DNA from 4 places in the Sodalis sp. RH24 genome. Region 2 is predicted to be linked to each of the others. Evidence: predicted binding sites of a transcription regulator. Region 2 holds the regulator's gene; each other region holds the start of a gene.

Region 1 (7,601 bases), 400 kb from region 2:
GCACCAGATCGCCGTCGCGCATCTGCGCCTCGTTTTCGGTGTAGTGCAGAATACAGCCGTTTTCGCCGCTGCCGACGATGGTATTGTAGGAAGGATAGCGGGCGCCGTGCCGGTTGAATTCATGCAGGATTTCGCCTTCCAGCTGGTATTCATACTGCCCCGGACGACAGGCCCGCATGGCGCGGGTATGCCCGAGCGCGGTGATTTCGCCGGCGCGGCGCATGACCGCCAGCTCCTCCGCCGATTTAACCAGCCTGAAATCGTGCACCCAGGGGCGCCAGTCGGTAAGCGTGGCGGGCGCGCGCAAATGCTGACGGTAGCCGCGGCGCAGGGTATCGAGGGCGTTAAACACCAGGGTATCGGCAAAGGCGTATTGTCCCTGGGCGTGATAGACCACATCCAGTCCGTTCAGCAGCAGGTGCAACTGATGATTGATTTCGTCCCACGGCAAGGCCCGGTCCACGGCAAGTCTGGCCGGGGCGGCCTCCTGGCCCAGGCGGCGGCCGAACCAGGTCTCGGCGCCGGGATCGCGCACCCGGTTGAACAGCACGCTGTGCGAATGGGTCGCGTCGCTTTTGATAAGCACCAGCGCCGCCTCCGGTTCGTTGAACCCGGTGAAATACCAGAAGTCGCTATTCTGGCGATAGGGATATTCACTGTCGGCGCTGCGCGTCGCCTCCGGCGCCGCAAAAATGACGGCGGCGCTGGCCGGAGCCATGTTGGCCAACAATGCCTGCCGGCGGCGTAAAAATTCTTGTGATGTCATCACTCTCTCCTGCCTTGCCATACTCTCAACAATTCAACGGGCGGTGCTGCCGGTTGCGGCGATCAGTGCAGCGTCGGCTTTGGCTTTTCCAGCGGGCCGGCGTGCTCCGAGCGGGTAAATCCATTATGGCAAAGAATGGCGGCCATACGCACGTATTCAACGACTTCCTCCAGCGACTGCGCCAGCTCTTCCTGATCTTCATCTTCGTCATAGCCGAGCTGGCCGATATTGCGCAGATCGTCGATGGCTTCCTTTAGCTCGCCCTTGATTTTATCCAGCTGCGGCTGCATCACGCCCAGCCCCAGCAGGAAATGATTTACCCAGCCGGCCAGCGCGTCCACGCGCTCGAATACCGTGGCGCGGTCGTCGTCGGGCAGCAGCAGCTGAAACATAAACTCCTCGTCGTCCAGGGTTTGCGCGGTGGCTTCGTGCAGCTGGCGCAGCGGGTCGGCCAGGGTCTGGGAAAAGGCCATGCCCTCGTTGGTCAGCTCGTGCACCAGCGTCTGCCAACTGTGATCCTTGTTGCCGCCGCACAGCATGCCGCTTATCAAACCATGCATTTCCGCCGGCGTCAGCGCCACGGCCTGTTGGTTAAGCAGTTGGGTCAGGTTATCGTAGTCGGGAAAGGTATTTTGTATAGACATGCGCTTTCATCGTCGTTGGCAGGATAAGTTCGTGTTATGCTACCACCAAGGTCCGTAGCTATACCAGAAAGGGCGTGTATCTTCTGTTTTATATGGATTCTTCTGTTTGATATAGCGCATGGATATAGAGTATAGTTGCGCCCGCCCTGTGCTCCCGCAATGGTGAAACGGGAGTGGCCTGGCGTCGGCGCGGTAACAAAGCAGGAAGGTGGTATGTCCGCACAACCGGTAGATATTCAAATTTTTGGCCGCACGTTAAGGGTAAATTGCCCGCCGGAACAACAAGAAGCGTTGAACCAGGCGGCGGAAGATCTTAATCAGCGGTTGCAAGATCTCAAAGTTCGCACTAGAGTCACCAATACAGAACAGCTTGTTTTTATCGCGGCACTGAACGTATGCCACGAACTGGCGCAGGAAAGAGTTAAAACCCGTGATTACGCCGCCAACATGGAACAGCGGATCCGGTTACTGCAGCAGACGATTGAGCAGGCACTGGTAGAACAGGGCCGTATCTCCGAGCGACCAGGCACGCAGTTCGAGTAACGATAGCCGCCGGGAAAATCCCGCGGAACAGGAATACAAAATTTCTCTGAGGTGTTCGCCAGCGGGCCCGTCCCCTGAGCCGATAATTTTTACCACAAGAATGTGGCGATCTGTAACTGGTGCGCAAGCTCGGTTCGTCCGAGAAGCCTTAAGGTTATAACGCTGCGTTCACCTTGAACCATGGGTTCAAGGGTTACAGCCTGCGGCGGCATCTCGGAGATCCCTTTATAGCGTAGCGTCGGCTTGCATCAGCAGCGGACGCGCGCGTCAGCGGCGCGGCTTGGTACGGCTCTCGGCACGGCGTATCAGGCTTCCCCCCCCTGCCACACTCTATTCCCCGACAGCGTTTTTTCAGACCCGATTTCTTTATCCGCGTACGTTATGACATCCCCCCGGACCGTCTTTATGACATACTTTATTACCTTCTTATTCCGGTATAGCGCGTAATCAGCCATGACCCAGTCGCCCGAAACGTCCCTGCAGCGGCAAAGCCTCCGCAACCATATCCGCCGGCAACGCCGCCGGCTCACCCCGGCCGAACAGGCCGCTGCGGCCGCGGCGCTGGTCAAAACCCTGCTGGCCGACCCGCGGGTTACCGCGGCCCGCAGCCTGGCGCTGTTTTTATCGTTTGACGGCGAGCTGGATACCCGGCCGCTTATTGAGGCGCTCTGGCAACGCGACCAGCGCGTCTATTTGCCGGTGCTGCACCCTTTCAGCCCGGGCCACCTGTTGTTCCTGCGCTACAGGCCCGATACGCCGCTGGTGCTGAACCGCCTGCATATCAGCGAGCCGCGGCTGGACGTGACCCAGCTCTTGCCGGCGCGGCATCTCGATATACTGTTTACCCCGCTGGTGGCCTTTGATGCCCGGGGCCAGCGCCTGGGCATGGGCGGCGGCTTTTACGATCGCACCCTGCGGCACTGGCGGCGCGGCGCCGGCTTCTACCCCATCGGGCTGGCCCACGATTGCCAGCAGGTGGACGCCATACCGGCGGAGCCCTGGGATATCCCGTTGCCGGAAATTGTTACCCCGTCGCGGCACTGGCGCTGGTAAACCGCCGGGGACGGATGGCAGCCCTTGGCCCGGTGGTGTACCCGGCATGCACGGTAAGCTGGCGGTACCCATAAAAAAACCCCGGCTCGCTAAGCCGGGGCTGGGGTCGACCACGTCAGGCGCGCAGCTATCAGTACAGCAGGCGGGCGCGGATAGTGCCGGGTATCGCCTTCAGCAGCTGTAGGGCGGTATTTTCGGTATCGGTTTCCACATCAATGACCACATAACCGATTTCGGGCGTGGTTTGCAGATACTGGGCGGCGATATTGATGCTTTGCTCGGCAAAAATCTGGTTGATGCGGGTCAGGATCCCGGGACGGTTTTCATGGATATGCAGTAAACGGCTGACGTTATCACCATGTTCCGGCAGCGAGACTTCCGGGAAATTGACCGCCGACAGGGTCGAGCCGTTATCGGAGTATTTGGCCAGTTTGCCCGCCACTTCCACGCCGATATTTTCCTGCGCTTCCTCGGTGGATCCGCCGATATGCGGCGTCAGGATCACATTATCGAATTCACACAGCGGCGAGTTGAACGGATCGCTGTTGGTGGCGGGCTCTTCGGGGAACACGTCCACGGCGGCGCCGGCGATATGTTTACTGGCCAGGGCGTCGCACAGGGCCGGGATATCCACCACCGTACCGCGCGAGGCGTTGATAAACAGCGACCCCGGCTTCATATGGCCGAATTCTTCCTTGCCCATCATATTGCGGGTGGACTGGGTATCCGGCACATGCAGGGAGACCACGTCGCACATACCCAGCAGCTCAGGCAGCGAATCCACCTGGCGCGCGTTGCCCAGGGACAGTTTGCTCTCGATATCGTAATAGAACACCTGCATCCCCAGGCCTTCCGCCAGGATACTCAGCTGGGTGCCGATATGGCCGTAACCGATGATGCCCAGTTTCTTGCCGCGCGCTTCATAGCTGCCGCTCGCCTGCTTGTTCCACTGGCCGCGGTGCGCTTTGGCGTTGGCCTCCGGGACGCCGCGTATCATCAGCAGCATTTCGCCGAGCACCAATTCCGCCACGGAGCGGGTATTGGAAAAAGGCGCATTGAATACCGGCACGCCTTTTTTCAGCGCGGCTTTCAGATCGACCTGATTGGTGCCGATACAAAAGCAGCCGACGGCAACGAGTTTTTCCGCCGCGGCAAAGATGTCTTCCGTCAGGTGGGTACGGGATCGGATGCCGATAAAGTGCGCGTCGCGCACGGAGGCTTTCAGTGCCGCGGAATCCAGCGCGCCCTTATGGTATTCAATATTGGTATAACCGGCGCGTTTCAGGTTATCCACCGCGCTGGGGTGAACACCTTCGACCAACAGAAACTTAATCTTATCTTTTTCCAGCGATACTTTTGCCATTTCCCGACCCTTTTTGAGACTTCAGATGCGACTGCAACACACAGCACCCGGACAAAATAACAAAAATTACCGTGGCGGCAACAGGGCCGTTTATCCTTAAGACAGCATAAGACGCAGCCATAAGCGATTGCTATGGATAAATCCTCTGGTCTGGTGGAGAAGCGTCATATATATAGCAGGCCGATGGCATAAATGTGACATTTATCACTGAATTTCGCCTGCGGCGATAAAAGATGCTATGTAAACAAAATTAACATCCACCGCCGCCGGCGTGGAAAGCCGGCGGCGGCGGCGGGCGGCGGTAAAACCGGCCTGTTACTCGATAACCTGAACGCCCCCGGCGGTGCCGATCAGCGCCACATCCGCGCCGCGCCGGGCAAACAGGCCCACGGTCACCACGCCGGGCAGGCTGTTGATTTTGTCTTCCAGGGCCACCGCGTCCAGGATGCGCAGGTTGCGCACGTCCAGGATAATATTGCCGTTATCGGTTACCACGCCCTGGCGGTACTCCGGCAATCCGCCCAGTTTCACCAGCTCGCGCGCCACATAGGCGCGCGCCATCGGGATCACTTCCACCGGCAGGGGAAAATTGCCAAGGACGTCCACCCGTTTGGATCCATCGACGATACAGATAAATTTACGCGCGACCGCCGCGATGATTTTTTCGCGCGTCAGGGCCGCCCCGCCGCCTTTGATCATCTGCATCTGGCCGTTGATTTCATCGGCGCCGTCGACATAGATGTCCAGCACGTCGACGCTGTTGAGATCCAGCAGCGGGATACCGAGGCTCTTCAGCTTGGCCGAGGAGGCGTCCGAACTGGAGACCGCCCCTTCGATTTGATTCCTGATGCTGCCCAGGGCATCGATAAAATGCGCGGCGGTGGACCCGGTGCCGACGCCGACGATCGTGCCCGGTTTCACATACTTCAATGCCGACCAGCCCACCGCCTTTTTCAGTTCATCCTGCGTCATAAATAATTAAGCCCTTGGCTACGGAAAGTGGGCGGTATTATAAAACAATATCATCGCCGATGGCGTGAATTCCGCCACAACCCGCCGCATCCCGGATGCCCGCGCCTGACATGGCTAAAATTTTGCGTCCGCAACCGGGTCAATCTATGGCATAGTGAAAACCGGTGACCAAAAAGTACCTATTGATGCACAGAGATATCGACGCAGGGGATAAAGAATGAAACGCCCGGACTATCGGACGCTGCAGGCGCTTGACGCCGTGATACGGGAACGGGGTTTTGAACGCGCCGCGCAAAAATTATGTATCACCCAATCCGCGGTATCGCAGCGCATAAAACAACTGGAAAACCTGTTCGGCCAGCCGCTGCTGGTGCGTACCATTCCCCCACGGCCCACCGAACAAGGGCAAAAGCTGCTGGCCTTGCTGCATCAGGTGGAATTGCTGGAGGACGAATGGCTGGGCACCGATAACGGCAGCGACACGCCGCTGCTGCTGTCGCTGGCGGTGAATGCCGACAGCCTGGCGACCTGGCTGCTGCCGGCGCTGAAACCGGTGCTGACCGATTCGCCTATCCGCCTTAATTTACAGGTGGAAGATGAAACGCGTACCCAGGAAAGGCTAAGGCGCGGCGAAGTGGTGGGCGCGGTCAGTATCCAGCCCCAGCCGCTGCCGAGCTGCCTGGTGGATCAACTGGGCGCCCTGGATTATCTGTTCGTGGCATCCCAGCCTTTTGCCGATCGTTATTTCCCCCACGGCGTGACGCGCAGCGCGCTGCTGAAAGCGCCGGCGGTGGCGTTTGACCATCTGGACGATATGCACCAGGCGTTTTTGCAGCAGAACTTTGACCTGCCGCCGGGCAGCGTGCCCTGCCATATCGTCAACTCATCGGAAGCCTTCGTGCAGCTGGCGCGCCAGGGCACGACCTGCTGCATGATCCCGCATCTGCAAATCGAACGGGAGCTGGCGACGGGCGAACTGATAGACCTGACGCCGGGCCTGTACCAGCGCCGCATGCTGTTCTGGCATCGGTTTGCGCCGGAAAGCCGCATGATGCGCAAAGTGACCGACGCCCTGCTCTCCCATGGCCGGCAGGTCTTGCGCCAGGCCTGAGGGCCGCACAGCGCCGGCGCGCCCCGCAGTGGGACGCATCGGCCACACCCGCCGCCTAGGGCTGGCGTTGCAGCTCGAACACGACATCCACCTGATCGTCAAAATGGATCGCCTGCTGGACATAGGTCTGGGCCGCATCGGTCTGCGACATGGCCTCGTTGGTCTTAAACATCCGCGCCACCGGCACCGGCTGGTAGTTCGCCACATGGTAACGAATGCTGAAAATCGGCCCCAGGGTGGCTTTAAAGCCTTCCGCCAGCGAACGGGCCTGGGAAGTGGCGTTTTCAATCGCCTTGTTGCGCGCCCGATCGCGGTAGGCGTCCGGATTAGCCACGCCCAGCTCGACGGAGCGGATTTCATTCAGGCCGGATTTCAGCGCGCCGTCCAGCAGTTCATTGAGCTTATCAAGCTGGCGGAGCGTGACCTGCACCTGGCGCACGGCGCGATAGCCTTTCAGCACCGATTCCCCGGTCTTTAAAAAATCATATTCCGGCTGGGTGCGCAGGTTCGCGGCGTCGATATCTTTATTTTCGATGCCGTTTTTATTAAGAAAATCAAAATATTGCGCCACGCGCGCGTCCACCTGTTTTTTAGCGTCGGCGGCGTCTTTCGAGGAAATCGACACTTCGATGGTCAGGGTGGCGATATCCGGCGTCGCCTCGACGCTTGACGTGCCGGAGGTGATCACATGCGGCCCGGCGGGAAGCTCGGCGGCCAGCGCCTGGGTCGTAAACGATCCTAATCCCAACAGGGTGGTTAACAGCAATGCTTTGACCTTCATGACGTCTCCTGTGCGGCAAAATGCGCTGAATATAAATGAAAATACCGCCTATGATTGCGCATTTTCATCTAAAAACAACGCCCTTTGCGCTTATTTACCGTTATGTGATTATCGGCACCCAGCATAATCGTTGCCGTTGCGTTAAAATATAGGATAAGTTCGCAATCTCATGCAGCGCCACGCCCCGGGCACTACACCGGCTGCGCGGTAAACATCTGCCAGGCCTGGCGCGCCAACTGCAGCGCCACCAGCCACATCACCACGCCGACGAATAACTGGATCCCGCGCTGCACCCGGCCGCGGTTAAGCCAGGGGGCCAGACGCGCCGACAGCATGGCCAGGCCGTAGAACCATACCAGGGACGCGCC
Region 2 (7,601 bases):
ACACCACGGCGGTCAAAAACGACGGACTGCTATCCAATGCGTTGTCCCCTTTCGTTAAGCGGCTCTTTCAGCCATTGGGCGTATTCGGCGGCATGGCGCGCCAGTACGACGGGATCTAGCCTTCTGGCCCAATAGATCACCTGCGGGCGCACCCAATGCATGCGACACATGGTGGCGGTCAATTCGAACGGACGTAGAATATCCTCCATGCCGTAGCGACTGTAGCCGCGGTTAAGATAAGCGCCCTCCGGTTCGCCGGTGGTGATAACCGTTCGCCAGTATTTCCCGGCCAGGGCGTCGCCGCCGATGCCGCTGGCAAATCCGCGCGCCAGCACCCGGTCGAGCCACTCTTTCAATAATGCCGGGCAACTGTAAGTATAAAGCGGGTGCTGGAACACAATGACCTGATGTTCACGCAATAATTGCTGTTCGTGGTGAATATCAATAAAAAAATCCGGATAAAAGGCGTAAAGATCATGTACGGTGACATGCTCGAGCGACGATGCCGCCTGCAGCAAAATCCGGTTGGCAACCGAATCCTGTGATTCCGGATGGGCATACAACAACAAAACTTTGGGTGGCTGCGCGATCAATTCCCCTCCAAAGCGTCGTCAGGGCGCGGCTTTTCCGCTACCATGCTTCGCAAAGTTGAAACCAGGACAGGTTATCCTGGATAGCATTCAATAATGTTAATTTAACATACTCTCAAACTATGGCGCTTTATGATTGTCTTCTCCTCACTGCAAATTCGCCGCGGTACCAACGTACTGCTGGATAACGCCACCGCCACGGTGAATCCCGGGCAAAAGGTCGGACTCGTCGGCAAGAACGGCTGCGGCAAATCAACATTATTGGCATTGCTGAAGCATGAACTCGGCTGCGACGCCGGCAGCGTGACCTTCCCCGCCAACTGGTCGATGGCCTGGGTTAACCAAGAGACGCCGGCCCTTGACGTGCCGGCGCTGGAGTATGTTATCGACGGCGATCGCGAGTATCGCCAGCTGGAAGCCGACCTCCAGCTCGCCAACGAGAAAAACGACGGCCACGCCATCGCCACCGTGCACGGCAAGCTGGACGTTATCGAGGCCTGGACCATTCGGCCGCGCGCCTCGAGCCTGCTGCACGGGCTGGGGTTCAGCCAGGATCAATTGCAACAGCCGGTGCGGGATTTTTCCGGCGGCTGGCGCATGCGCCTTAACCTGGCGCAGGCGCTGATTTGCCGCTCCGATTTGCTGTTGCTTGATGAACCGACCAACCACTTGGATCTGGACGCGGTCATCTGGCTGGAAAAATGGCTGAAAAATTATGACGGTACGCTGATTCTGATTTCCCATGACCGGGATTTTCTCGATCCTATCGTAAATAAAATCCTGCATATTGAACAGCAGACGTTAAACGAATATACCGGCAACTACTCATCGTTTGAGCAGCAGCGGGTGACCAAGCTGGCGCAACAGCAGTCGCTGTTCCAGCACCAGCAGGAAAAAGTGGCCCATTTGCAGCATTATATCGACCGTTTCCGCGCCCAGGCCACCAAGGCCAAGCAGGCGCAGAGCCGGATCAAGATGCTTGAGCGGATGGAGCTGATCGCCCCGGCCCATGTGGATAATCCTTTCCAGTTCAAGTTCCGTACTCCGGAAAGCCTGCCGAGCCCCCTGCTGAGCATGGAGAAAGTCAGCGCCGGTTATGGCGAGCGCACCATTCTTAATTCCATCAAGCTTAACCTGGTGCCCGGTTCGCGCATCGGCCTGCTCGGACGCAACGGCGCCGGCAAGTCGACGCTTATCAAGCTGCTGGCCGGCACCCTTGAGCCGCAGTCCGGCACCATCGGCCTGGCGAAAGGCATCAAGCTGGGTTATTTCGCCCAGCATCAGCTGGAGTTCCTGCGCGCCGACGAATCGCCGCTGGCGCATATGATCCGGCTGGCGCCGCAGGAGTATGAGCAGGCGCTGCGCGATTATCTGGGCGGGTTTGGTTTCCGTGGCGATAAGGTGACCGAACCGACCGCGCGTTTTTCCGGCGGCGAAAAGGCCCGGCTGGTGCTGGCGCTGATTGTCTGGCAGCGTCCCAACCTTCTGCTGCTCGATGAACCGACCAACCATCTGGATCTGGATATGCGCCAGGCGCTGACCGAAGCGCTGATAGATTTCGACGGCGCGCTGGTGGTGGTGTCCCATGACCGGCATTTACTGCGTTCCACCACCGATGAATTTTATCTGGTGCATGACGGGCGCGTCGCGTCGTTTGACGGCGATGTGGAGGATTACCAGCAGTGGCTGGTGGATCAGCAGCGCCAGGCGGCGGCGCAGGACGGCAATGATACCGAGACCCCGGCGCCGCAGGTCAATAATGCCCAGGCCAGGAAAGACCAGAAGCGGCGCGAGGCGGATTTCCGCAATCAGACCCAGCCGTTGCGCAAGTCCATTACCCGTTATGAACAGCAAATGGAAAAACGTGGCGCGGAGCTGGCGGCCATCGAGGCCGGACTGGCCGACGCGGCGCTGTATGATATCAGCCGTAAAGCGGACCTGGCCCTGGCCCTGCAACAGCAGGCCAAGGTTAAATCGCAGCTGGAAGAGGCGGAAATGGCGTGGCTGGACGCCCAGGAACAGTTGGAGACCCTGACCCGGGAGTTCGAGTCGCAATAAGCGCGTCAGCGCCAGATCAGCAATACGCAGGCCGCCGTCAGCAGGCCCATGGCGACGTTAAAAGCGATCCAGGCGCGTTTGCTGCGCAGCAGCCGGCCGATAAGGGTGCCGAAGCCGAGCCAGATAACGCCGGAGACGATATTGACGCTGACGATGCCGACGCTGATGGCGCCGACGGAGGTGATATAGGCGCTGCCGCTCAGGCTGAAGCTGGCCACCGCGCCCAGCGCCATCAGCCAGGCCTTGGGATTAAGGAATTGCAGCAGGCCGCCCTGGTAGAAGGGAATGGGCCGGGGGGGCGGCGCGTCGGTTTCCAGTTTTTCATAGGCGGCGGTGGCTATTTTCCAGGCCAGCCACAGCAGGTAAAGGCTGCCCGCCACCTTCAGCATAAAATGCAGGGACGGATAAAGCGTGATCAGGCCGCCGATGCCGAAGGCCACCAGCAGCAGGATACATTGCATGCCGAGCATGATGCCGATCATCAGCGGCATCGAGCGCCAGAAGCCAAAATTGGCGCCCGAGGCGGTAAGCAGCATATTATTAGGGCCAGGGGTAATGGCGGCCACCCAGAGAAACCCCAGCATTGACAGAAAAAGACTCAGTTCCACGTTTTGGCGGCTCCCCGTAAAATAACGCGTATGAAGCTACCAGTGCGCACGGGGATGTACAAGGCATAACAGGTGAAATTTACTCAACACCTTGATTTATTGACTATCGGGACACAATATCGTGATTATTCCCTGGGAACAAATCGATCCTGACACGCTCTATAACCTGATCGAGTCCTTTGTACTGCGTGAGGGCACCGATTATGGCGAGCAGGAGAAATCACTGGCGCAAAAGGTCGAGGATGTAAAACGCCAGTTGATAAGCGGCGAGGCGGTGGTGGTCTGGTCGGAACTGCATGAAAATATCAATATCATGCCGCGCGGCCGGTTTAATGACCAGGCCGGAGATACGCCGGGCGAATAGCGAAGCCCCTGGCCCCTAAGCGCTAAATATGCTAACACTCACTTCTGGGCCTTGATGCCGGGCGCACTTCTTCACGCCGCAATTCAACCAAGCGTAGGGTTACCATGTCGACAAAACACCCCATTATTGCCGTTACCGGTTCCAGCGGTGCGGGCACCACCACCACCAGCCTGGCGTTTCGTAAAATATTCCAGCAGTTGAATATCCACGCCGCCGAACTGGAGGGTGACAGCTTTCATCACTTTACCCGGCCGGAAATGGATATGGCGATCCGCAAGGCGCGGGATTTAGGGCGCCATATCAGCTACTTTGGTCCGGACGCCAATAACTTTGGCCTGCTGGAGCATACGTTTCATCAGTATGGCGATACCGGCCGCGGTCAGTCGCGTAAATATCTGCATACGTATGACGAGGCGGTGCCGTATAACCAGATCCCCGGTACCTTTACGCCCTGGCAGGCGTTGCCGGAACCGACGGACGTGTTATTTTACGAGGGGCTGCACGGCGGCGTGGTAACCGATAGCCATGACGTGGCGAAGCACGTGGATTTGCTGGTGGGCGTGGTGCCCATCGTCAACCTGGAGTGGATCCAGAAACTGGTGCGCGATACCGGCGAGCGGGGGCATTCGCGCGAGGCGGTGATGGATTCGGTGGTGAGGTCGATGGAGGATTATATTAACTACATCACGCCGCAGTTTTCCCGCACCCATATCAATTTCCAGCGGGTGCCGACCGTCGACACGTCGAACCCTTTCGCCGCCAAGGCGATTCCCTCACTTGACGAAAGTTTTGTCGTTATTCATTTCCGTAGCCTGGCGCATATCGACCTGCCTTATCTGCTGGCGATGCTGCAAGGCTCCTTTATTTCCAATATTAATACGCTGGTGGTGCCCGGGGGCAAGATGGGGCTGGCGATGGAGCTGATTATGGGGCCGCTGGTACAGCAGTTGCTGGAAGGAAAGGAAATTAAGTAAACTCGAGGCCTCGGGCGGGAACACCACGCCCGATTCGACCCCATCGGCATGCTTTCCCTTGAACACGCCAGGATTCGCTGCGGTGTTGGCGGGCCTAGCATACCGTGGGGCGCTCGGTCGGGCGGGAACACCACGCCCGATTCGACCCCATCGGCATGCTCTCCCTTGAACACGCCAGGATTCGCTGCGGTGTTGGCGGGCCTAGCATACCGTGGGGCGCTCGGTCGGGCGGGAACACCACGCCCGATTCGACCCCATCGGCATGCTCTCCCTTGAACACGCCGGGTTTGAGTGCGGTGTTGGCGGGCATACCGTGCCATGGGGCGCTCGGTCGGGCAGAGAAACCATGCCCGATTCGACCCCATTGGCGCGCTCTCCCTTGAACACGCCGGGTTTGAGTGCGGTGTTGGCGGGCCGGTTAGGCGGCGGGGGCGTGGTGTTCGTCGCGCACTTCAAAGCTGTGGGTCATATTGACCGACGCGCCGAGCATCAGTGAGACCGAGCAGTATTTTTCCGCCGATAGCGTCACCGCCCGCTCCACCGCCTTGTCGGTCAGCCCGGCGCCGGTGACGATAAAATGCAGGTTGATATGGGTAAACAGGCGCGGCGCCTCGTCGCGGCGCTCGGAGGTGAGTTTGACCTCGCAGTCCCGGACGTCCTGCCGCGCTTTGTGTAAAATCGATACCACATCAATGGCGCTGCAGCCGCCGACCGACATCAATACCATTTCCATTGGGCTGGGCGCTTTTTCGCCCGCGTTCCCATCCATCAAAACCTGGTGGCCCGAGGCGGATTCGCCCATGAAAGACAACCCTTCTACCCATTTGACCCGTGCCTGCATTATGATACTCCTGATGAAAAGCTTTCCAGCAGACTACATTTTTGTTGGAAAACTGGCAATGTTACTGAACATACTTCATGCTGAAGCAAGACAACAGAAGACACTGCTTCAAACCTATGCTAAAAACAAGGCTGGATCGGCCTCATGATAATGAAAGGGCAAGAGATCGATCGGAACATCACATTACCAGACCCTAATAAGTTCCCTTACGTCGCTCCGTTTAAACGCGGAGTCAGAGTGAATAATACAAGCGCCGTAACAGGGAATACGATGTCCCGAACCTGGGATAGCGATGACAAAAGAGGATAACAGCGAATGGTTCTCGGCAAACCGCAAACAGACCCGACTCTCGAATGGTTCCTGTCTCATTGCCATATTCATAAGTATCCATCGAAGAGTACACTTATACATCAGGGTGAAAAGGCTGAAACGCTTTACTACATCGTTAAGGGCGCCGTGGCGGTGCTGATTAAGGATGAAGAAGGCAAAGAGATGATTCTCTCCTATCTTAACCAGGGAGATTTCATCGGTGAGCTCGGCCTATTCGAGGAAGGTCAGGAACGCAGTGCCTGGGTACGGGCGAAAACCGCCTGTGAAGTCGCCGAGATTTCGTATAAAAAATTCCGGCAGCTGATTCAGGTGAATCCGGATATCCTGATGCGCCTGTCGGCGCAAATGGCCAGTCGTTTACAGGTAACGTCGGAAAAAGTCGGCAACCTGGCATTCCTGGACGTTACCGGACGCATAGCGCAAACCCTGTTGAACCTGGCGAAACAACCCGACGCCATGACCCACCCCGACGGCATGCAGATAAAAATCACCCGTCAGGAAATCGGCCAGATTGTCGGCTGTTCCCGCGAGACGGTAGGACGTATTCTTAAAATGCTCGAAGATCAAAATCTTATATCCGCGCACGGTAAAACCATTGTTGTTTACGGCACGCGCTGATAGCCCCGTTATACAGGCGTGGTGCTTCGTACCACGCTTTTTTTGCTGACAGTATGTGGCGCCGGTTAATCTACCACCCTGAAGTAAACTATGCCCTGCGGCAAACCATCGTGCTATGCCTGCCGGTGGCCGCCGGCCTGTTATTCGGCAGCTTGCAAAACGGCCTGCTGTTTTCGTTGGTCCCTGCCTGCTGCAATATCGCCGGCCTCGATACCCTGCATAAACGGTTTTTCAAGCGACTGGCCGTCGGCGGCGTGCTGTTCGCGCTGAGCAGCGTGCTGATCCAGGTGCTGTTGGCCGTGCCGGTGCCGTTGCCCTTGGTGATGCTCGGCCTGGCGCTGCTGTTCGGCGTTACCGGTGAAATCAGCCCGCTGCACGGCCGTTTATTGCCCGCCGCGCTTATCGCCGCCATCTTTACCCTGGGGCTGGCCGGCAATGTGCCGCCCGCCGTGCCGCCGCTGCTGTATATTGCCGGCACCGCCTGGTACGGGCTGTTCAACGCCCTGTGGTTCCGGTTGTGGAAGGAGCAGCCGATGCGGGAATCGCTTAGCCTGCTGTATCGGGAGCTGGCGGATTATATCGAGGCGAAATATACCCTGCTGACACAGCATACCGATCCGGAAACCGCCCTGCCGCCGCTGTTTGCCCGCCAGCAGGCGGTGATTGATCTGATTGCCCAGGTATACCAGCAGCTTTATATGCTGTCGGCCAATGATCAGCTGCAGTACAAACGCCTGCTGCGTTCTTTCCAGGTGGCGCTGGATTTGCAGGAGCATATCGCCGTCAGCCTGCACCAGCCGGACGAAGTACAAAAACTGGTGGCGCAAAGCCACGCCGAGGCGGTTATCCGCTATAACGCCCGGCTGATTGCCGCGCGGTTGCGGGTACTGGCGGATGATATTCTCTATCACCGGCAGCCGGGGCGTTTTAACATGGCCACCGCGCTGTCGGCCCTGGAAAAAATTGCCGACCGGCATCCGGATAATCCGGTCGGACAGTTTTGTTATTACCATTTCAGCCGTATCGCCCGGCTGCTGCGTACCCAGCGCCCGCTTTACCGCCGCGACCTGATGGCCGACAACCAGCAGCGGCTGTCGTTTTGGCATGCGCTGGTCAGCTACTGTTCCTTTAAATCCATGGCGCTGCGCAGCGCGGCAAGGCTTGGGATTATGCTGGCCATCGGCAGCAGCCTGGGGCTGGTATTGGATCTCCCCAAAC
Region 3 (7,601 bases), 1.6 Mb from region 2:
GGACGACATTAAAAAAGAACCGCCGGTAAATGACCTGTCGGATATCATCCGCAAAATGCCCGGCGTCAACTTGACCGGCAACAGCGCCTCGGGCAGCCGCGGCAACAACCGCCAAATCGATATCCGCGGCATGGGGCCGGAAAATACGCTGATCCTGATAGACGGCAAACCGGTCACGTCGCGTAATGCGGTGCGCTACAGCTGGCGCGGGGAGCGCGATACCCGCGGCGATACTAACTGGGTGCCGGTGGAGATGGTCGAGCGGATCGAAGTGTTGAGAGGGCCTGCGGCCGCGCGCTACGGTTCCGGCGCTGCGGGCGGCGTGGTGAATATTATCACCAAGCGGCCGACCAACGATTGGCACGGGTCGTTATCCCTGTATACCAACCAGCCGGAGGATGATAAGGAAGGCGCCACCAAACGGGCCAATTTCAGCCTGAGCGGTCCGCTGATCGACGATGTGCTGACCATGCGATTGTACGGCAATATCAATAAAACCGACGCCGACAGCCCCGATATCAATACCCAGCAAAATGGCTCCTATGCCGCCGGCCGCGAAGGGGTGCGCAACAAGGACATCAACACGCTGCTATCATGGAAAATCGATCCCCGGCAAAGCATGGACTTCGAATACGGCTACAGCCGCCAGGGCAATATCTACACCGGCGATACCCAGTACAGCAATGGTAACGTCAGCAGCCTGGTGCCGACGCTGTATGGCGAGGAAACCAACCGCATGTACCGCCAGAATTATGGCGTGACCCATAACGGCGTCTGGGACTGGGGCCAGTCCCGCACCGGCTTCTATTATGAAAAAACCAATAATACGCGCCTGATGGAGGGGTCGACGGGACGCGTAGAAGGCATGATCAATAGCGACACCTTCTCCACCAGCCGGCTGGAGAACTACAAAGCCAATACGGAGCTGAATATCCCGCTGAAGTTATGGGTGGATCAAACCGCTACCCTTGGCGCCGAATGGAACCGCGAAGAGCTGAACGACCCGGCATCGATGCATGCCACCAGCCAGACCAATGCGAACATCGGCGGTGTATCGGGCAATCCCGCGCTGCGCAGCAGTAAAAATAGCGCGGAATTAAGCGCGCTCTATTTTGAAGATAATATCGAAGCCCTGCCAGGCACCGATCTTATCCCCGGGCTGCGTTTCGATTATCACAGCAAGTTCGGCGCCAATTGGAGCCCCAGCCTGAATATGTCCCAGGAGCTCGGCGATTTTTTCAAGCTCAAAGCGGGCATCGCCCGGGTGTTTAAGGCGCCTAATCTGTATCAATCAAGCGAAGGGTATTTATTGCGCACCAATGGCAACGGCTGCCCGGCGGGGGTCGCCACCGGCGCCTGCTACCTGCTCGGCAACGATGACTTAAACCCGGAAATCAGTATCAACAAAGAGATCGGCCTGGAATTTACTGCCAACGGCTATGACGCCGGCATCACTTATTTCCGTAACGATTACCGTAATAAAATCGTGGCCGGCACCGATGTTATCGGCACCGCGTCGGACGGCGGCAATATCCTGCGCTGGGAAAATGGCGGCAAGGCGCTGGTGGAAGGGCTGGAGGCTAATCTGGCGATACCGGTGCTGCCCGATACGCTGAACTGGCGTACCAATGCCACTTATATGATCACCTCCGAGAATAAGGAAACCGGCAATCCGCTATCAGTGATTCCCAAATACACCATCAATACCCTGCTGGACTGGCAGGTTAACGATAAATTGTCCGCCAATGCGGCCTGGACCATGTACGGCCGGCAGAAACCGCGTGAATACGCGGACATACGCAACGAAGTCGGCTCGCTGTCCAGCAAAGAACTGGGGGCTTATTCCGTGCTGGGCGTCGGCCTGAATTACGATGTGACAAAAAATGTCCGGGTCAATGTCGGTATCAGCAATCTGCTGGATAAACGCATTTATCGTGAAAACGAAGGCGCATTAACATATAACGAACCAGGACGAGCCTATTATGCCGGCTTAACCACGTCGTTCTGACGGATATTGCGCCGCCGGACAGCAGAGAACCCTGGCGGCGGTGAAAAAACGGGGATGGCCGGCAGGTCACTGCCTGATCCCTTCAACTGAAATAAGCACGTCCACCTGCTGCGAGGCCGGACCCAGATCCGTGGTGATATTAAAATCTTTTAGCGCCAGGGTTCCTTCAGCTTCGAAACCCGCGCGATAGCCGCCCCAGGGATCGTTGCCCTGGCCGACCAATTTGGCTTCCAGGGTAATGGGTTTGGTCACGCCGTTTAACGTCAGGTTGCCGGTGATATCCCATTCATCGCCGTCTTTTTTCACCTGCGTGGAGGCGAAGGTGGCCTGGGGATATTGTGCTACGTTGAGGAACTCCGCGCTCCTGAGATGTTTATCGCGTTCCGCATGATTGGTATCGACGCTTGCGGTGTTAATCACCACGTTCACCTTGCTGGCGGCGGGATTATCAGCGTCGAATGTGAAGCCGCCGTCAAAATCCCTAAAACCGCCGTAGAGCCAGCTGTAGCCAAGATGTTTGATCTTGAATTGAATAAAAGCATGCTGGCCCTGTTTATCGATTTTATACTCCGCCGCAACGGCTATGCCCGAGGCGAAAAATAACGCGACCGTCGCCAGGCCCAGGCTAGTCTTTTTCAGCATGGTGTTTTTCCTTATATTGCGCAGGTTGATGAAGGTGATACCCAAGCATCCGCTTAAGCGTGATGTCGCCATCGATAAAATGATGTTTTAACGCGGCCAGGCCGTGCAATACCGACAGGATCACCACGCACCACGCCAGGTACAAATGGATGTCGCCCGCTAAATCGGCTTGCCCCGCCAGGCCGCTCAGGGTGGCCGGAACGGAAAACCAGCCGAATACATTTATCGGCTGCCCGTCCGCGGTGGAAATCAAATACCCGCTGGTAAGCAGGGCGAAGAGCAGGATATATAAAGTCCAATGCGCCAGCACCGCGCCGGCGCGGGTCAGCGGCGAGTAATGGCTGAGGGGTTTGGGCGGCGGGGAAATAAAACGCCAGATCAGGCGTAAGATCATCATGGCGAACAGGAGACAGCCGATGCTTTTGTGCAGTTCGGGCGCGCGATGATACCAGGTCGCATAATAGCCAAGCGTCACCATCCACAGGCCTAGCGCAAACATACCGTAAACGGCCAACGCCACCAGCCAGTGGATAGCAATGCTGATATGGCCGAAACTGTCGGCTGAGTTGCGCCAGCGCATAAGGCATCGTCCTCGTGGGTTGCGTTACCCTTGGTCAACAAATAAAACAGATTGAAATAAAAAAGCAATTTAAGTCGTGTCAAATACGTTAAAGTTTTGTAAATAGAAACAACGAGTCCTGCCTTGGAAATGTTGGCATCAGACGTGGGCAAGGTTATTTTTAAGCCCGCGGAGAACGGCGTTGGCATAGGCCCGGTAGCGGATGCTAGATCAGCCATCCAAGGAGTAATGTGGCGCCGATGACCGTCGATGCTCCGCCGATCCGGGTGGATATCTGGGCGAACGGCATCAATGACATGCGGTTTGACGCTGATAGAATGGCAACGTCGCCGGTCCCGCCCAGTCCGCTGTGGCAGCATGTGACGATGGCGGCCTCGATCGGGTACATATTGAGATAAGGCGCAATCAGAAAACTCACGACGCCCATGGAAATGACCACCGAGGCACAGACGATCACATAGCCGAGGGAGAACACCGCGACGACGCTTTCCAGCGGGACATACAGCATGCCCAGTCCAATCATAAGCGGCCATACCAGTGTGGTGGATACAAATTTATAAAAACTATGGGCTCCTTCCTCCATCTTTGCCGGGATCACCCGCGCGTATTTACACAGTACGGCAATCAGAATCATCAATACCGGTCCGGGAATATGAACCCATTTTTCGACTAATCCCCCAACGATGAAAAAGGTGCAAATCATCAATAAACCGCCGCCCATCAGCGCAAAATCCACCGGACGTTCTTCTTCTTTTCGGGCAAACAAGGCATTTTCCGCCGCCGACCTGATTAATGTGCCATCGCCACTCCAGTGAGTGCGGCGGGTGCCCAAACGGGCCAGCACGCCGGCGCAGACGATAGCGAAAATATTGCCCACGACGGCGGCGGGAGCCAACTGCGCCACGTAAACATCCGGCGAGGCGCCCAGGATGGCGGAATAAGCCAGGGAAAGGGGTAAAATACCTTCGCCAATCCCGCCGCCCAGGATGGGGACGATAATAAAGAAAAAAGTATGGTAAACGCTATACCCGAATAATTTACCCACCACCAATCCGCTTATCGCCGCCGTTGCGGTTCCCGCCAGCAAGGGTATAAACATACGGATCATGCCTTGCACCAGGACAATACGGTTCATGCCGAGGATACTGCCGACCACCAGGCTGGCGATAACAAAATACAGCAGGTTGGCCTCCTTCATTAACAGGTGTACCGTCTCCAGGGTATTAATTTTAAAAACGCCAAAAAAAACCATTACCGACGGTACCATTAGACAAAGAATGGCTGGGCCGCCAATATCGCGCAGCACGGGAATCCGTCGGCCAATATGCGACAGCAAAAATCCCAGGGTCATAATGACGGCCAAACCACCAATCATATTTTTAGGCAGGTAGCTGGAATAGGCGGAAATAAACACGATGCTGGCGATGGTAATGAAAAGAATCAACGGCACCGAACTGATATCAGCGCCGTTGCATTGCCTGAAGAATGTCGATGAGGGCGACGTTGCTGTTTTTTCATAATTCTCAATTGGTTTGTCGATTTTTTCCATTATAATCACCTTGCTGTTTTGGCGGTGCGCTGATAAGAGGTTAATGGGTTTTATTGATTAAATAGCTGACGTTAAATACATATTATAAAATTATGATGTTTTATTTTATACTCAGACGTATAATTTGTGTGCGCTACTCATCACACAATCTTTTTGGTAATTTAATTAATCTTTGTTTAATTAAAAAACTTTAAATAGTTAAAAATGCATATTAATAATTAAATTTAACTGAGAGTTGCAACCTGACATGCTATAACAGTCACCACTGATGGGTTTTTTAGCCGGGTGCGGACAACTGCTTTATGCCAAGCTGCTCGCCGGCTGTGAGTGGAAAAATATAAATACAAGCGTATTTATTGATGTTATCTGCGAGGGTTGTGAAATGGCATCGTGCAAAACGTTGTACACACATTATACCGGGTCATTGCTGCTGGATAATCCCTTGCTGAATAAGGGATCGGCTTTCACCGAACAAGAGCGTCGCGCCCTCAATCTCTGCGGACTGTTACCGAATCAGGTCGAAACCATCGGCGAGCAAACGGAGCGCGCTTATTCTCAATACTGCCAATTTAAACGGGATATTTCGAAACATATCTATTTGCGTAATATCCAGGATACCAACGAGACATTGTTTTATAATTTGTTGCGTTATCATCTTGACGAAATGCTGCCGATTATTTACACCCCAACGGTTGGCGAGGCCTGCGAGCGATTTTCGGCGATCTATCGCCGCGCCAGAGGGTTGTTTATTGCCTATCCGGACCGGGATCGTATTGACGACATGCTGCAGAATTTCTCTAAACATGATATCAGAATCATTGTGGTTACCGACGGGGAGCGCATTCTCGGGTTGGGCGATCAGGGCATTGGCGGCATGGGCATTCCTATCGGCAAGCTCTCTTTATATACCGCCTGCGGCGGCATTAATCCGGCACAAACGTTACCGATCATGCTGGACGTCGGAACCAACAATATGCAGTGCCTGGACGACCCGCTGTATATGGGCTGGCGGCACCCGCGCATAAACGATGACGAATATATGGCCTTCATCGACGCCTTTATCGTGGCGGTCAATACCCGCTGGCCCCGCGTCTTGTTGCAGTTCGAGGATTTCGCCCAAAAGAACGCCATGCCGCTGCTTGAACGTTATCGCCATACGCTGTGCTGTTTTAACGATGATATCCAGGGTACCGCCGCGGTAACGCTGGGAACCCTGATCGCCGCCAGCCATGCCGCGGGCGGCCGGTTACGCGATCACCGGGTCGTATTCCTCGGGGCGGGTTCCGCCGGCTGCGGCATTGCTGAAAATATCATCGCGCAAATGATGGCGGAAGGGGCCGGAGAAAAAGAAGCCCGTGCCCAGGTCTTTATGGTCGATAGATTTGGTCTGTTGACCGACGATATGCCCAACCTGCTTGATTTCCAGCGCCGGCTGGTGACCGCCCGCTCCTCGCTCGCCGGCTGGGGCCTGACTACACCCAGCGTCTCGCTGCTGGACGTGGTGCGTCACGCCAAGCCGAGCGTGCTTATCGGCGTCTCCGGCCAGACAGGGCTGTTTACTGAGGAAATCGTGCACGAAATGCTGCGCCACTGCCCGCGGCCGATTATTATGCCGCTGTCCAATCCGACATCGCGCGCGGAGGCCCGGCCGCAGGACGTGCTCGCCTGGACCGAAGGCGCGGCAATGATAGCGACGGGCAGCCCGTTTGCGCCGGTGATTTACCAGGATCGACGCTATGATATTCCCCAATGCAATAATGCGTATATTTTCCCTGGCCTGGGGCTGGGCATTCTTGCATCGGGCGCCAGCCGCGTCACCGATGGCATGCTGATGGCGGCCAGCCAGGCATTGGCGGCCACTTCGCCATTGGCGATGACCGGCGCGGGGCCGCTACTGCCGCCGGTGAATGATATTCAGCAAATATCGCGCGCGATCGCCGTTAAGGTGGCCAAAACCGCCCAGGAAGAAGGCGTGGCGTCGGTCATGTCGGAAAAGGACCTTGCCCGGTCATTGGAGCAGAATTATTGGCAGGGTGGTTATAGCCATTATAAACACTCATCTTTTTAAATCGTTTATGCGCCACCTGGGGGTTGGGGCTATCGGTCCGGCACCCGGTTTGTGTTTTTTTATGCCCATGAGTGTTATGAGGAATGCCGATGGATCCCTCCCACATCATTTTTGCCCTGCTGGGCTGGTTGGAAAATAACTTGGATCAGCCATTAATAATGGATCGGATTGCGAGTAAATCAGGTTATTCAAAATGGCATTTACAACGTATGTTTTCCAGAATAACCGGTACGACGCTGGGTTCATATACCCGGGCGCGCAGATTGTCCCGGGCAGCGGTGGCGTTATGCGTCACCGATTTACCCATTATTGGTATTGCCATCAGATATCATTTTGACTCCCGGCAGAGCTTCACCCGGGCGTTTAAAAAACAGTTTGGCCAAACGCCCGCCTTTTACCGCGATACGACGGAGTGGCCGTCGTTTGGCATTTGTCCTCCGATACGACCAGGCGCCGCGACTATACCGCCGCTCACCTATGTCACCTTACGGGATGTGCAGTTATACGGCGTCACCAGCAGCTATACCGGGTCGCTTGGGCGGGATAGCACTTTTTTTCGCGCCGATTTGCATACGGATTTTTGGTTTCACTATTTGGCGCAAGCGCGGATCTTACCGTCCGTCTTGTTTGGTCTAAATCATGTACTGCCGAATAAAAGCCCTGAAATGGGGCAGGAAGTCATATTCCGTTACACCACTGCGCTTCAGCCAAAGTATGCCCCCATAGGTCAACCGGTAATACTGGCGGGCGGTGA
Region 4 (7,601 bases), 2.2 Mb from region 2:
CTGTAAATAATATCATATCGGATGCTTATGATACGCTTGTTACATGGATTTTACAGCCGTGATTATTGATAAATTGCATCAGTAAATTTGATGGACAGTGACCGGCGTGTCTTGACGGACAAAGCGGCCGCCGCCCTGGTGTTAACGCGCGGGGCGATCGTCCGGACGCACTTTATCAAAGCGCTGCTCGTCCGAAATGCCGTAATACGCGCTCGGCCCTCCGGCGCGCAGTATGGGATGCGCGGCGGCGGTTTGGTATACGCCCTGCTCGTTAAACAGCTTTTTATCAATATGTACCGCTACGACTTCACCCAATATCAGCCAGCTTTCGATTAATCCGCCCTGGGCGTCCTGCAACTGGATGCATTGGGTTAACTGGCACTCAAAATTGACCGGGCTTTCGGCGACCCGGTGCGCGGCCACCCGCGTTCCCTTGATGGGCGTCAGGCCGGCAAAGCTGAATTCGTCCTGTCCTGCGGGCAGCGAGGCGGAGCTGTTATTCATCGCATCGGCCAGTTCGCGGGTCGCCAAATTCCAGACAAACTCCCCGGTGGCGGTGATATTGGCCACGCTGTCCTTCCAGCCGACGCTGCAAAATCCGATGATCGGCGGATGGTAGTTAAAACCGTTGAAAAAACTATACGGCGCCAGGTTGCGCTGCCCTTGCTTATCGACCGAGGCAATCCAGCCGATAGGCCGCGGACCGATAATAGCGTTAAACGGATCGTGCGGCAGGCCGTGCCCGTGACGCGGTTCATAATAATAACGGGAAGATGAACTCATGGTTTCTCCAACACTATGGACATTTACGCCGGCGACGGGCATCGGCTTCTGTGCCGCCGGTAGCGGGCTTCGCACCGTGGTTAACACGTGGGATCGCGTGGGAAAGGGCGGCAATCCCCGGCGTGGCGAGGTTGCAATAATAGTGTACTCAGGGAGCGCTCAGCGCAACTGGCTGTCTTTACTTCCCCGGCGGTTATAGCCACTGTGGGCCAGCTGTTTTTTATCTTGTTCGGACTGGCAATGCACGCACAGCTGCACACCGGGCAACGCCGCGCGCCGCGCCTGCGGAATAGGTTCGCCGCACTCCTGGCAATGATGGGCGCTTTCTCCTTGCAGCAAAGCGCTGCGCGCCCGCTGCACCGCGTCGTTGATGGTGGAATCGATTTGATCTTGTACCGCGCCTTCCGGCGCCCAGCCGCTTGCCATGGGATCGCTCCTCCCGTTAAGCCGGTGTGAAAAGTCAAAAAAGCCGGCAAGGTCATTACGCTGCCGGCTTTTGCTGCATTCAACTGATTAGCCGGCGCTAGTGCATCGCACCCACCGGCGAAGCAAGGTATTATTCGATATTAGACTCGATAAACCACAAGAATTTATCCAGATCGCGCGAAGCGGCGGTCAAGATATCAGCAGTATCTTCGTCGTCTTCTGCTTCGGAAATCGCCTTGCGGGTGTCGTTCGCCACCACGCCATAACGATCCGCCAGCGCTTTCAGATGATCCTGAACGCTGTGGATATTGGTCGGATAGCTGGTCAGCGGGGTCTTGTCATTGGTGACCTGTACGGTACCCAAGGCGACGCCGCCTAGCTGGACCACGCGTTCGGCGATGGTGTCCTGATGATCCTGGATAACGGTACGGAAACCATCAAGCATTTCGTGTACCGCGATAAAATTCGCGCCGCGCATGTTCCAATGGGCTTGCTTGGTGATCAGCGCCAGGTCGACATACTCGATCACCAGACGGTTTAACAGCGCGATACTGGAGACCTTGACCGACTCTTCCAGATCGTTACGCGTATAAATAAGTTCGGAAGATTTCGTTTTAACCAGTTTAGCGGTACTCATCATTAATCATCCTCTTAATTGATCATTATTAATTTCGTTCAGGCATAAAGTATAACAGCGTTTCGCAATCCTGCATCCTATCACTCATATCGCCGATACCTCTCAGTGTCGCCACCGCTGAACGCATTAAACAGCTTAGCAGGATAAAAGACATCAACCATGAGAGTACTCCCGGCATCACAACCGCGTTTTGTTGTTTCGGGCCGGTAATACAAATGGTTTTCATTTAAAATAATGCCTCTAATAATTATTATAGCAAAAAGTCTCTGGTTCAGCACAGCGTGCCGCAGAAACAGGCGCTGAAAATCAGGCAGAACGGCTGTGAAAGGAGATGCATTTTGTGTTCCAAAATGCCGTAATAACATAATTAAATAGTAGTGGCGGTTTTTATGAGCAGAAAATATGAGGGCGGCGACATGAGTTGTGAAAAAAAATCACGCGCATTGCACGATAGTGGTCTATTTTTTAGTCATTCAGTTCGGATTAATCTGGATATGTTGTAAGGATACGTAAAGTCTGATTTGTGACATATAGCACAAAACATAAGTAAAATGAATGGGATAGAAAGCTTTGAAAACTTATGTTACACGATACGTTTACTTGGACAACATTTATTAAGCAGAGTTTCGTGCTACTTTTTGTTATATTTTCATGGTTAGGACGTAAATTCACATTTGAGGTGGTTATGAACAAAATTGCATGTCTTTCAGCGTTAGCTTGTGTATTGGCAGTAGCGGCGGGTTCGGCGACTGCGGGCGAAAGCACCGTTTCCGCGGGTTATGCCCAAGGTGATATGCAGGGCGTCATCAACAAGGCATCGGGTTTTAACCTGAAGTACCGTTATGAAATGGATGATAGCGCGCCTTGGAGCATGATCAGCTCCTTCACCTACCTGGAAAAGAACCAGGCTGAACAAGGCACCTACGAAAAAGGCACTTACTACGGCATCACCGCCGGTCCGGCTTACCGCATTAACGATTGGGCCAGCGTATACGGCGTAGTCGGCATGGGCGTGGGCCAATTTACCGACAACGCGCAAGACGGCCGCGATTCACACCGCACCAGCGACGTTGGCGTAGCATACGGCGCAGGCTTGCAGTTCAACCCGATGGAAAATGTCGCGTTTGACGTTTCCTACGAACAAAGCCGCATCCGCAGCGTAGACGTTGGCACCTGGATCGCAGGCGTTGGTTACCGCTTCTAATTTCCCTTCTGCGATCGGGCGGCGCCGGTTTTCCGGTTAACGACCCCGGTGTGGACATGATAAGCATGGCTGAGCATTTCAGCCATGCTTTTTTTTATCCCGGCCGCGCCCTCCCTACTTGGGCAGCGACACTTGTCCCGTATCGCCCATCCACCCTCCGGCCCGTATCAGGGCGCGCATGCTGTTCATAGCGCCGCTGCGTTTTTATATTCTTCCTGCCGCCAGAGCAGTATTTTAAAGAAGGGCAATGGTGAGCCGGGAATAATGGGCTATGGCATGCCACACCGCTATAGTGTCTCTCTTTTATCCTGCCTGACGGGACGCCCTTATTTATCGGTTATGCATTATTAGCGGTCGCCCTGGCGGGATGCTGGCGAAATGACACTGTATTTATCCTGCTCGGCGGGTAAATAAGGTATACCCTTATGATATGACAACCCTGATATTTATTGATGATGTTAATATGACAAAATATTAAATCAAATAATAATGCCTTATATTGGTTAGCGGGCCGAAAGAGGCGCGTAAGTTGCGGCCATCAGGGGCCGTTTTGCCGGCCGCGAACGCGGGCCGCGGTGCGCCAATCGGGCTCGGGGCCGCGTCGGGCACGCCAATTTTAATGCTTATGGCCATGGGTGCACACAGAGAGAGCAATTTTACAGCGGAGTGTGGCATAATGTGGTTAATGTCACGTTTTTAATGAAGAGTACCTCCTTTTGCTAATCTGTAACAACATCACCATGCAATTCGGTAGCAAACCGCTATTCGAAAATATTTCCGTAAAATTTGGCGGCGGCAATCGCTACGGCCTGATTGGCGCCAACGGCTGCGGTAAATCCACCCTGATGAAAATCCTGGGGGACGACCTGGTGCCCAGCGGCGGCCATGTCAGCCTTGACCCGAATGAACGCCTGGGCAAGCTGCGCCAGGATCAGTTTGCCTTTGAACAGTATACCGTGCTTGATACCGTCATCATGGGCCATGCCGAGCTCTGGGCGGTGAAAGAAGAGCGCGACGCCATCTACGCCATGGCCGAGATGAGCGAGCAGCAGGGCTATCGGGTTGCCGATCTCGAAGTTCTGTACGGCGAGATGGATGGTTATACCGCCGAGGCGCGCGCCGGTGAGCTTCTGTTGGGCGTCGGCATTCCTCTTGAGCAGCATTACGGTCCGATGAGCGAAGTGGCGCCTGGCTGGAAACTGCGCGTGCTGCTGGCGCAGGCGCTGTTCGCCAATCCGGATATTCTGCTGCTTGACGAACCTACCAATAACCTGGATATCAATACCATCCGCTGGCTGGAGCAGGTATTGAACGAGCGCAACAGCACCATGGTCATTATTTCCCATGACCGGCACTTCCTGAATATGGTCTGCACCCATATGGCGGATTTGGATTACGGTGAACTGCGCATCTATCCCGGCAATTACGACGATTATATGACCGCGTCCACCCAGGCGCGCGAACAGCTGATGTCCGGCAACGCCAAGAAAAAGGCGCAGATTGCCGAATTGCAGTCCTTTGTCAGCCGCTTTAGCGCCAATGCGTCCAAATCACGCCAGGCAACCTCCCGCGCCCGCCAGATTGAAAAAATCAAGCTGGACGAGGTGAAGGTGTCCAGTCGCCAGAATCCATTTATCCGCTTCGAGCAGGATAAAAAATTGTTCCGCAACGCCCTGGAAGTACAGCAGCTGACCCAGGGTTATGACGGCCAGCCGCCTCTGTTCAGTAAAATAAACCTGATGCTGGAAGTGGGCGAAAAGATGGCGGTGCTCGGTCCCAACGGCATCGGTAAAACCACCCTGCTGAAAAGCCTGGTGGGCGAGCTGCCGCCGGTGGGCGGCACCATCAAGTGGTCCGAGAACGTCAGCATCGGTTATTATGCCCAGGATCATTCCAGCGAGTTCACCGAAAACATTAACGTGTTTGACTGGATGAGCCAATGGAAACAGCCCAGCGACGACGAACAGGCGGTGCGCAGCATCCTTGGCCGGTTGCTGTTCAGCCAGGACGATATCAATAAACCGGTCAGCGTCTTATCCGGCGGCGAAAAGGGCCGCATGATGTTCGGCAAGCTGATGATGGAAAAACCCAATATCCTGCTGATGGACGAACCCACCAACCATTTGGATATGGAATCCATTGAGTCGCTGAACTCGGCGCTGGAACTGTACCAGGGGACGCTGATATTTGTGTCCCATGACCGCGAATTCGTCAGTTCGCTGGCGACGCGCATCCTGGAATTAACGCCGGAAAAAGCGATAGATTTCAGCGGTAACTATGAAGATTACCTGCGCAGCCAGGGTTTAAACTAAGCTGATGACGGTTTAAACGCCGTTTTAAGCGCCGGCCCTGGTTGCGCGGGGCCGTTCCATTTCTCCTATTGCCGCGCAGTGTTCGCCGGAGCAACGCCGCCCGCGCCAAACGCGATTTCCCTCTCAGCCGGGCGACGCCGTCCCACACACGGCGCAATGCGGATCCCGCGGCAGCACCATCTCCCGAAACTGCAGCGTCATGGCGTCATACATGACCAGCCGGCCGGCCGGCGGCTTGCCGAACCCTGTCAGCAGCTTGATAGTCTCCATGGCCTGCAACGAGCCGATAATGCCCACCAACGGCGCCATCACGCCGGATTCCGCGCAGGTGAGGCTGCCTGCGCCGAACAATCGGCTCAGGCAGCGATAGCAGGGTTCGCCGGGCTGGTAGGTAAAGACGCTGATTTGCCCCTCCATACGGATCGCCGCACCGGACACCAGCGGCGTCTGGCGGGTGAAACACAGCCGGTTGAGCTGCTCGCGCGTCGTCACGTTATCGGTGCAATCCACCACGACGTCATGCTGCGCGATAAGCTCGGTCAGCGACTCGTCGTCCAGGGCGGCGTTGCGCGTGGCGATAGTGACATGGGGGTTAACCGACGCCAGGGCAAGGGCGGCGGAATCGACTTTAGCCATGCCGATGCGCCGATCGTCGTGCAGTATCTGGCGTTGCAGATTGGACAGCGCCACAATGTCGAAATCCAGCAGGGTGAGCTGTCCTATGCCCGCGGCAGTGAGATACAGCGCCGCGGCGCAGCCCAGCCCGCCCAGGCCCACCACCAGCGCACCCGCGTTTTTCAGCCGTTCCTGGCCGTCAAAATCAAAGCCGCGCAGCATGATTTGCCGGTTGTAGCGCAGCATTTCCGCATGAGTTAATTCGTCCGCCACGGTCCGGCCCTATGATAACAACAGATGATTAAAGGGTTCGATATCCACCCATTCGCCCACGGCCACGTCATCCTGCTCGGCCGGCAGCACGATAAAACAGTTGGCGGCGCTGAAGGAGCTGAAAACATGGGATCCCTGCGCGCCGGTGCCGGCGACCTCGATATCGCCGCGGGGCGTGGTATGGAACACGCCGCGCTGAAAATCCATCCGGCCGGGCGTTTTTTTAAGCCGCGTCAGCGTTCTGGCGCGCAGCCGGGCGGGTAACCGCCAGTGCGCCCGCCCGGCGAGCCTGGCTATCAGCGGCTGCACCAACTGGTAAAACGTCACCGCCGCCGACACCGGATTGCCCGGCAGACCGCAGAACCAGGCGTGCTCCAGACGGCCGAAGGCAAAGGGTTTGCCGGGTTTCATCGCCAGTTTCCAGAAGCTGATTTCACCCAGTTCTTCAAGGATGGTTTTGGTATAGTCCGCTTCACCCACCGACACGCCGCCGCTGGTAATCACCAGGTCGGCCCGGCTGTCCGCCTGGCGGAATGCGGCGCGCAGGGCCTGGGCGTCATCGGCGATAATGCCCAGATCGATAACCTCGCAGCCCAGCTGGCGCAGCATCAGGCGTACGGCGAACCTATTGGTGTCGTGGATTTGCCCGGCGGCCAGGGGCGCCCCTATGGGCTGTAATTCGTCGCCGGTGGAAAACAGCGCCACCCGTGGCCGTCGCACCACGTTGATGTCCGCTATGCCCAGCGACGCCAGCAGCGGCAGCTCGCTCACCCCCAATGCGCGACCGGCGGACAGGACCTGGTCACCCAGGCGGATATCGTCGCCGATACGGCGAATATTCTGTCCCGGTTTTACCGGGGCGGTAAAACACACCCCATCGCCGGATAATTCGGCCTGCTCTTGCATTATTACCGCCTCCGTCCCGGGGGGAACGGGCGCGCCGGTCATGATGCGCACCACGCTCCCCGGCGGCCAATCGGCCGCGAAGGGCTTGCCGGCAAACGCTTTACCGGCTACCGGCAGCGGCGCGCCGGCGGCGATATCGGCCAGGCGCACCGCATACCCGTCCATGGCGGAATTATCAAACGGGGGAACGTTTACCGGGGAAATTACCGCGGCGGCGGTGATGCGCCCGGCGGCGTCGGTCAGCGCCAGCGTTTCGCGTTCGGCGAGCGGCCCGACCCGGGAAAGCATTTTTTCCAGCGCCTGTTCAAGCGTAAGCAGGGACGAATTCAAGGATGCCATATCAACTCCTGTAGCGTCGGCCGTTAATCCAGCGGCCGGAAGGGCAAGTATGCCGTGGCTTATTATGCCAGAAAACCTATGCCAAAAAATAAGGCGGGGAAGTAAA

The links. Region 2 encodes CRP, which controls carbon source genes, mostly activating them, when cyclic AMP is high. Its sites were predicted from a motif close to ATGTGANNNNNNTCACAT; they were not measured.
Region 1: serA (phosphoglycerate dehydrogenase) is a predicted target of CRP. The motif match lies at 4,562-4,579, and genes of this name have one in related genera.
Region 3: ACL2XG_RS01075 (2-hydroxycarboxylate transporter family protein) is a predicted target of CRP. The motif match lies at 4,908-4,925, and genes of this name have one in related genera.
Region 4: ACL2XG_RS08720 (ABC-F family ATPase) is a predicted target of CRP. The motif match lies at 3,727-3,744, and genes of this name have one in related genera.

The regions. Positions count from the first base shown of each region.
Region 1 covers NZ_CP178729.1:4,492,586-4,500,186, reverse strand. Annotated here, with positions in the region: gene pepP (Xaa-Pro aminopeptidase) at 1-766, opposite strand, end outside; gene ACL2XG_RS20435 (YecA family protein) at 829-1,410, opposite strand; gene zapA (cell division protein ZapA) at 1,624-1,953, shown strand; RNA gene ssrS (6S RNA) at 1,994-2,177, shown strand; gene ACL2XG_RS20420 (5-formyltetrahydrofolate cyclo-ligase) at 2,407-3,006, shown strand; gene serA (phosphoglycerate dehydrogenase) at 3,137-4,369, opposite strand; gene rpiA (ribose-5-phosphate isomerase RpiA) at 4,685-5,341, opposite strand; gene ACL2XG_RS20405 (LysR family transcriptional regulator ArgP) at 5,559-6,452, shown strand; gene ACL2XG_RS20400 (oxidative stress defense protein) at 6,508-7,233, opposite strand; gene ACL2XG_RS20395 (LysE family transporter) at 7,425-7,601, opposite strand, start outside.
Region 2 covers NZ_CP178729.1:4,094,692-4,102,292, reverse strand. Annotated here, with positions in the region: gene kefB (glutathione-regulated potassium-efflux system protein KefB) at 1-37, opposite strand, end outside; gene kefG (glutathione-regulated potassium-efflux system ancillary protein KefG) at 30-590, opposite strand; gene ACL2XG_RS18485 (ABC transporter ATP-binding protein) at 723-2,648, shown strand; gene ACL2XG_RS18480 (LysE family translocator) at 2,654-3,256, opposite strand; gene ACL2XG_RS18475 (YheU family protein) at 3,378-3,620, shown strand; gene ACL2XG_RS18470 (phosphoribulokinase) at 3,725-4,594, shown strand; gene ACL2XG_RS18465 (OsmC family protein) at 5,013-5,435, opposite strand; gene ACL2XG_RS18460 (hypothetical protein) at 5,395-5,583, shown strand; gene crp (cAMP-activated global transcriptional regulator CRP) at 5,751-6,383, shown strand; gene ACL2XG_RS18450 (YccS/YhfK family putative transporter) at 6,437-7,601, shown strand, end outside.
Region 3 covers NZ_CP178729.1:242,367-249,967, forward strand. Annotated here, with positions in the region: gene ACL2XG_RS01060 (TonB-dependent siderophore receptor) at 1-2,008, shown strand, start outside; gene ACL2XG_RS01065 (YceI family protein) at 2,075-2,647, opposite strand; gene ACL2XG_RS01070 (cytochrome b) at 2,634-3,230, opposite strand; gene ACL2XG_RS01075 (2-hydroxycarboxylate transporter family protein) at 3,436-4,779, opposite strand; gene ACL2XG_RS01080 (NAD-dependent malic enzyme) at 5,162-6,847, shown strand; gene ACL2XG_RS01085 (helix-turn-helix domain-containing protein) at 6,937-7,601, shown strand, end outside.
Region 4 covers NZ_CP178729.1:1,896,964-1,904,564, reverse strand. Annotated here, with positions in the region: gene ACL2XG_RS08740 (flavin reductase family protein) at 142-783, opposite strand; gene ACL2XG_RS08735 (DksA/TraR family C4-type zinc finger protein) at 943-1,209, opposite strand; gene dps (DNA starvation/stationary phase protection protein Dps) at 1,340-1,846, opposite strand; gene ompX (outer membrane protein OmpX) at 2,532-3,050, shown strand; gene ACL2XG_RS08720 (ABC-F family ATPase) at 3,767-5,362, shown strand; gene moeB (molybdopterin-synthase adenylyltransferase MoeB) at 5,486-6,250, opposite strand; gene moeA (molybdopterin molybdotransferase MoeA) at 6,260-7,495, opposite strand.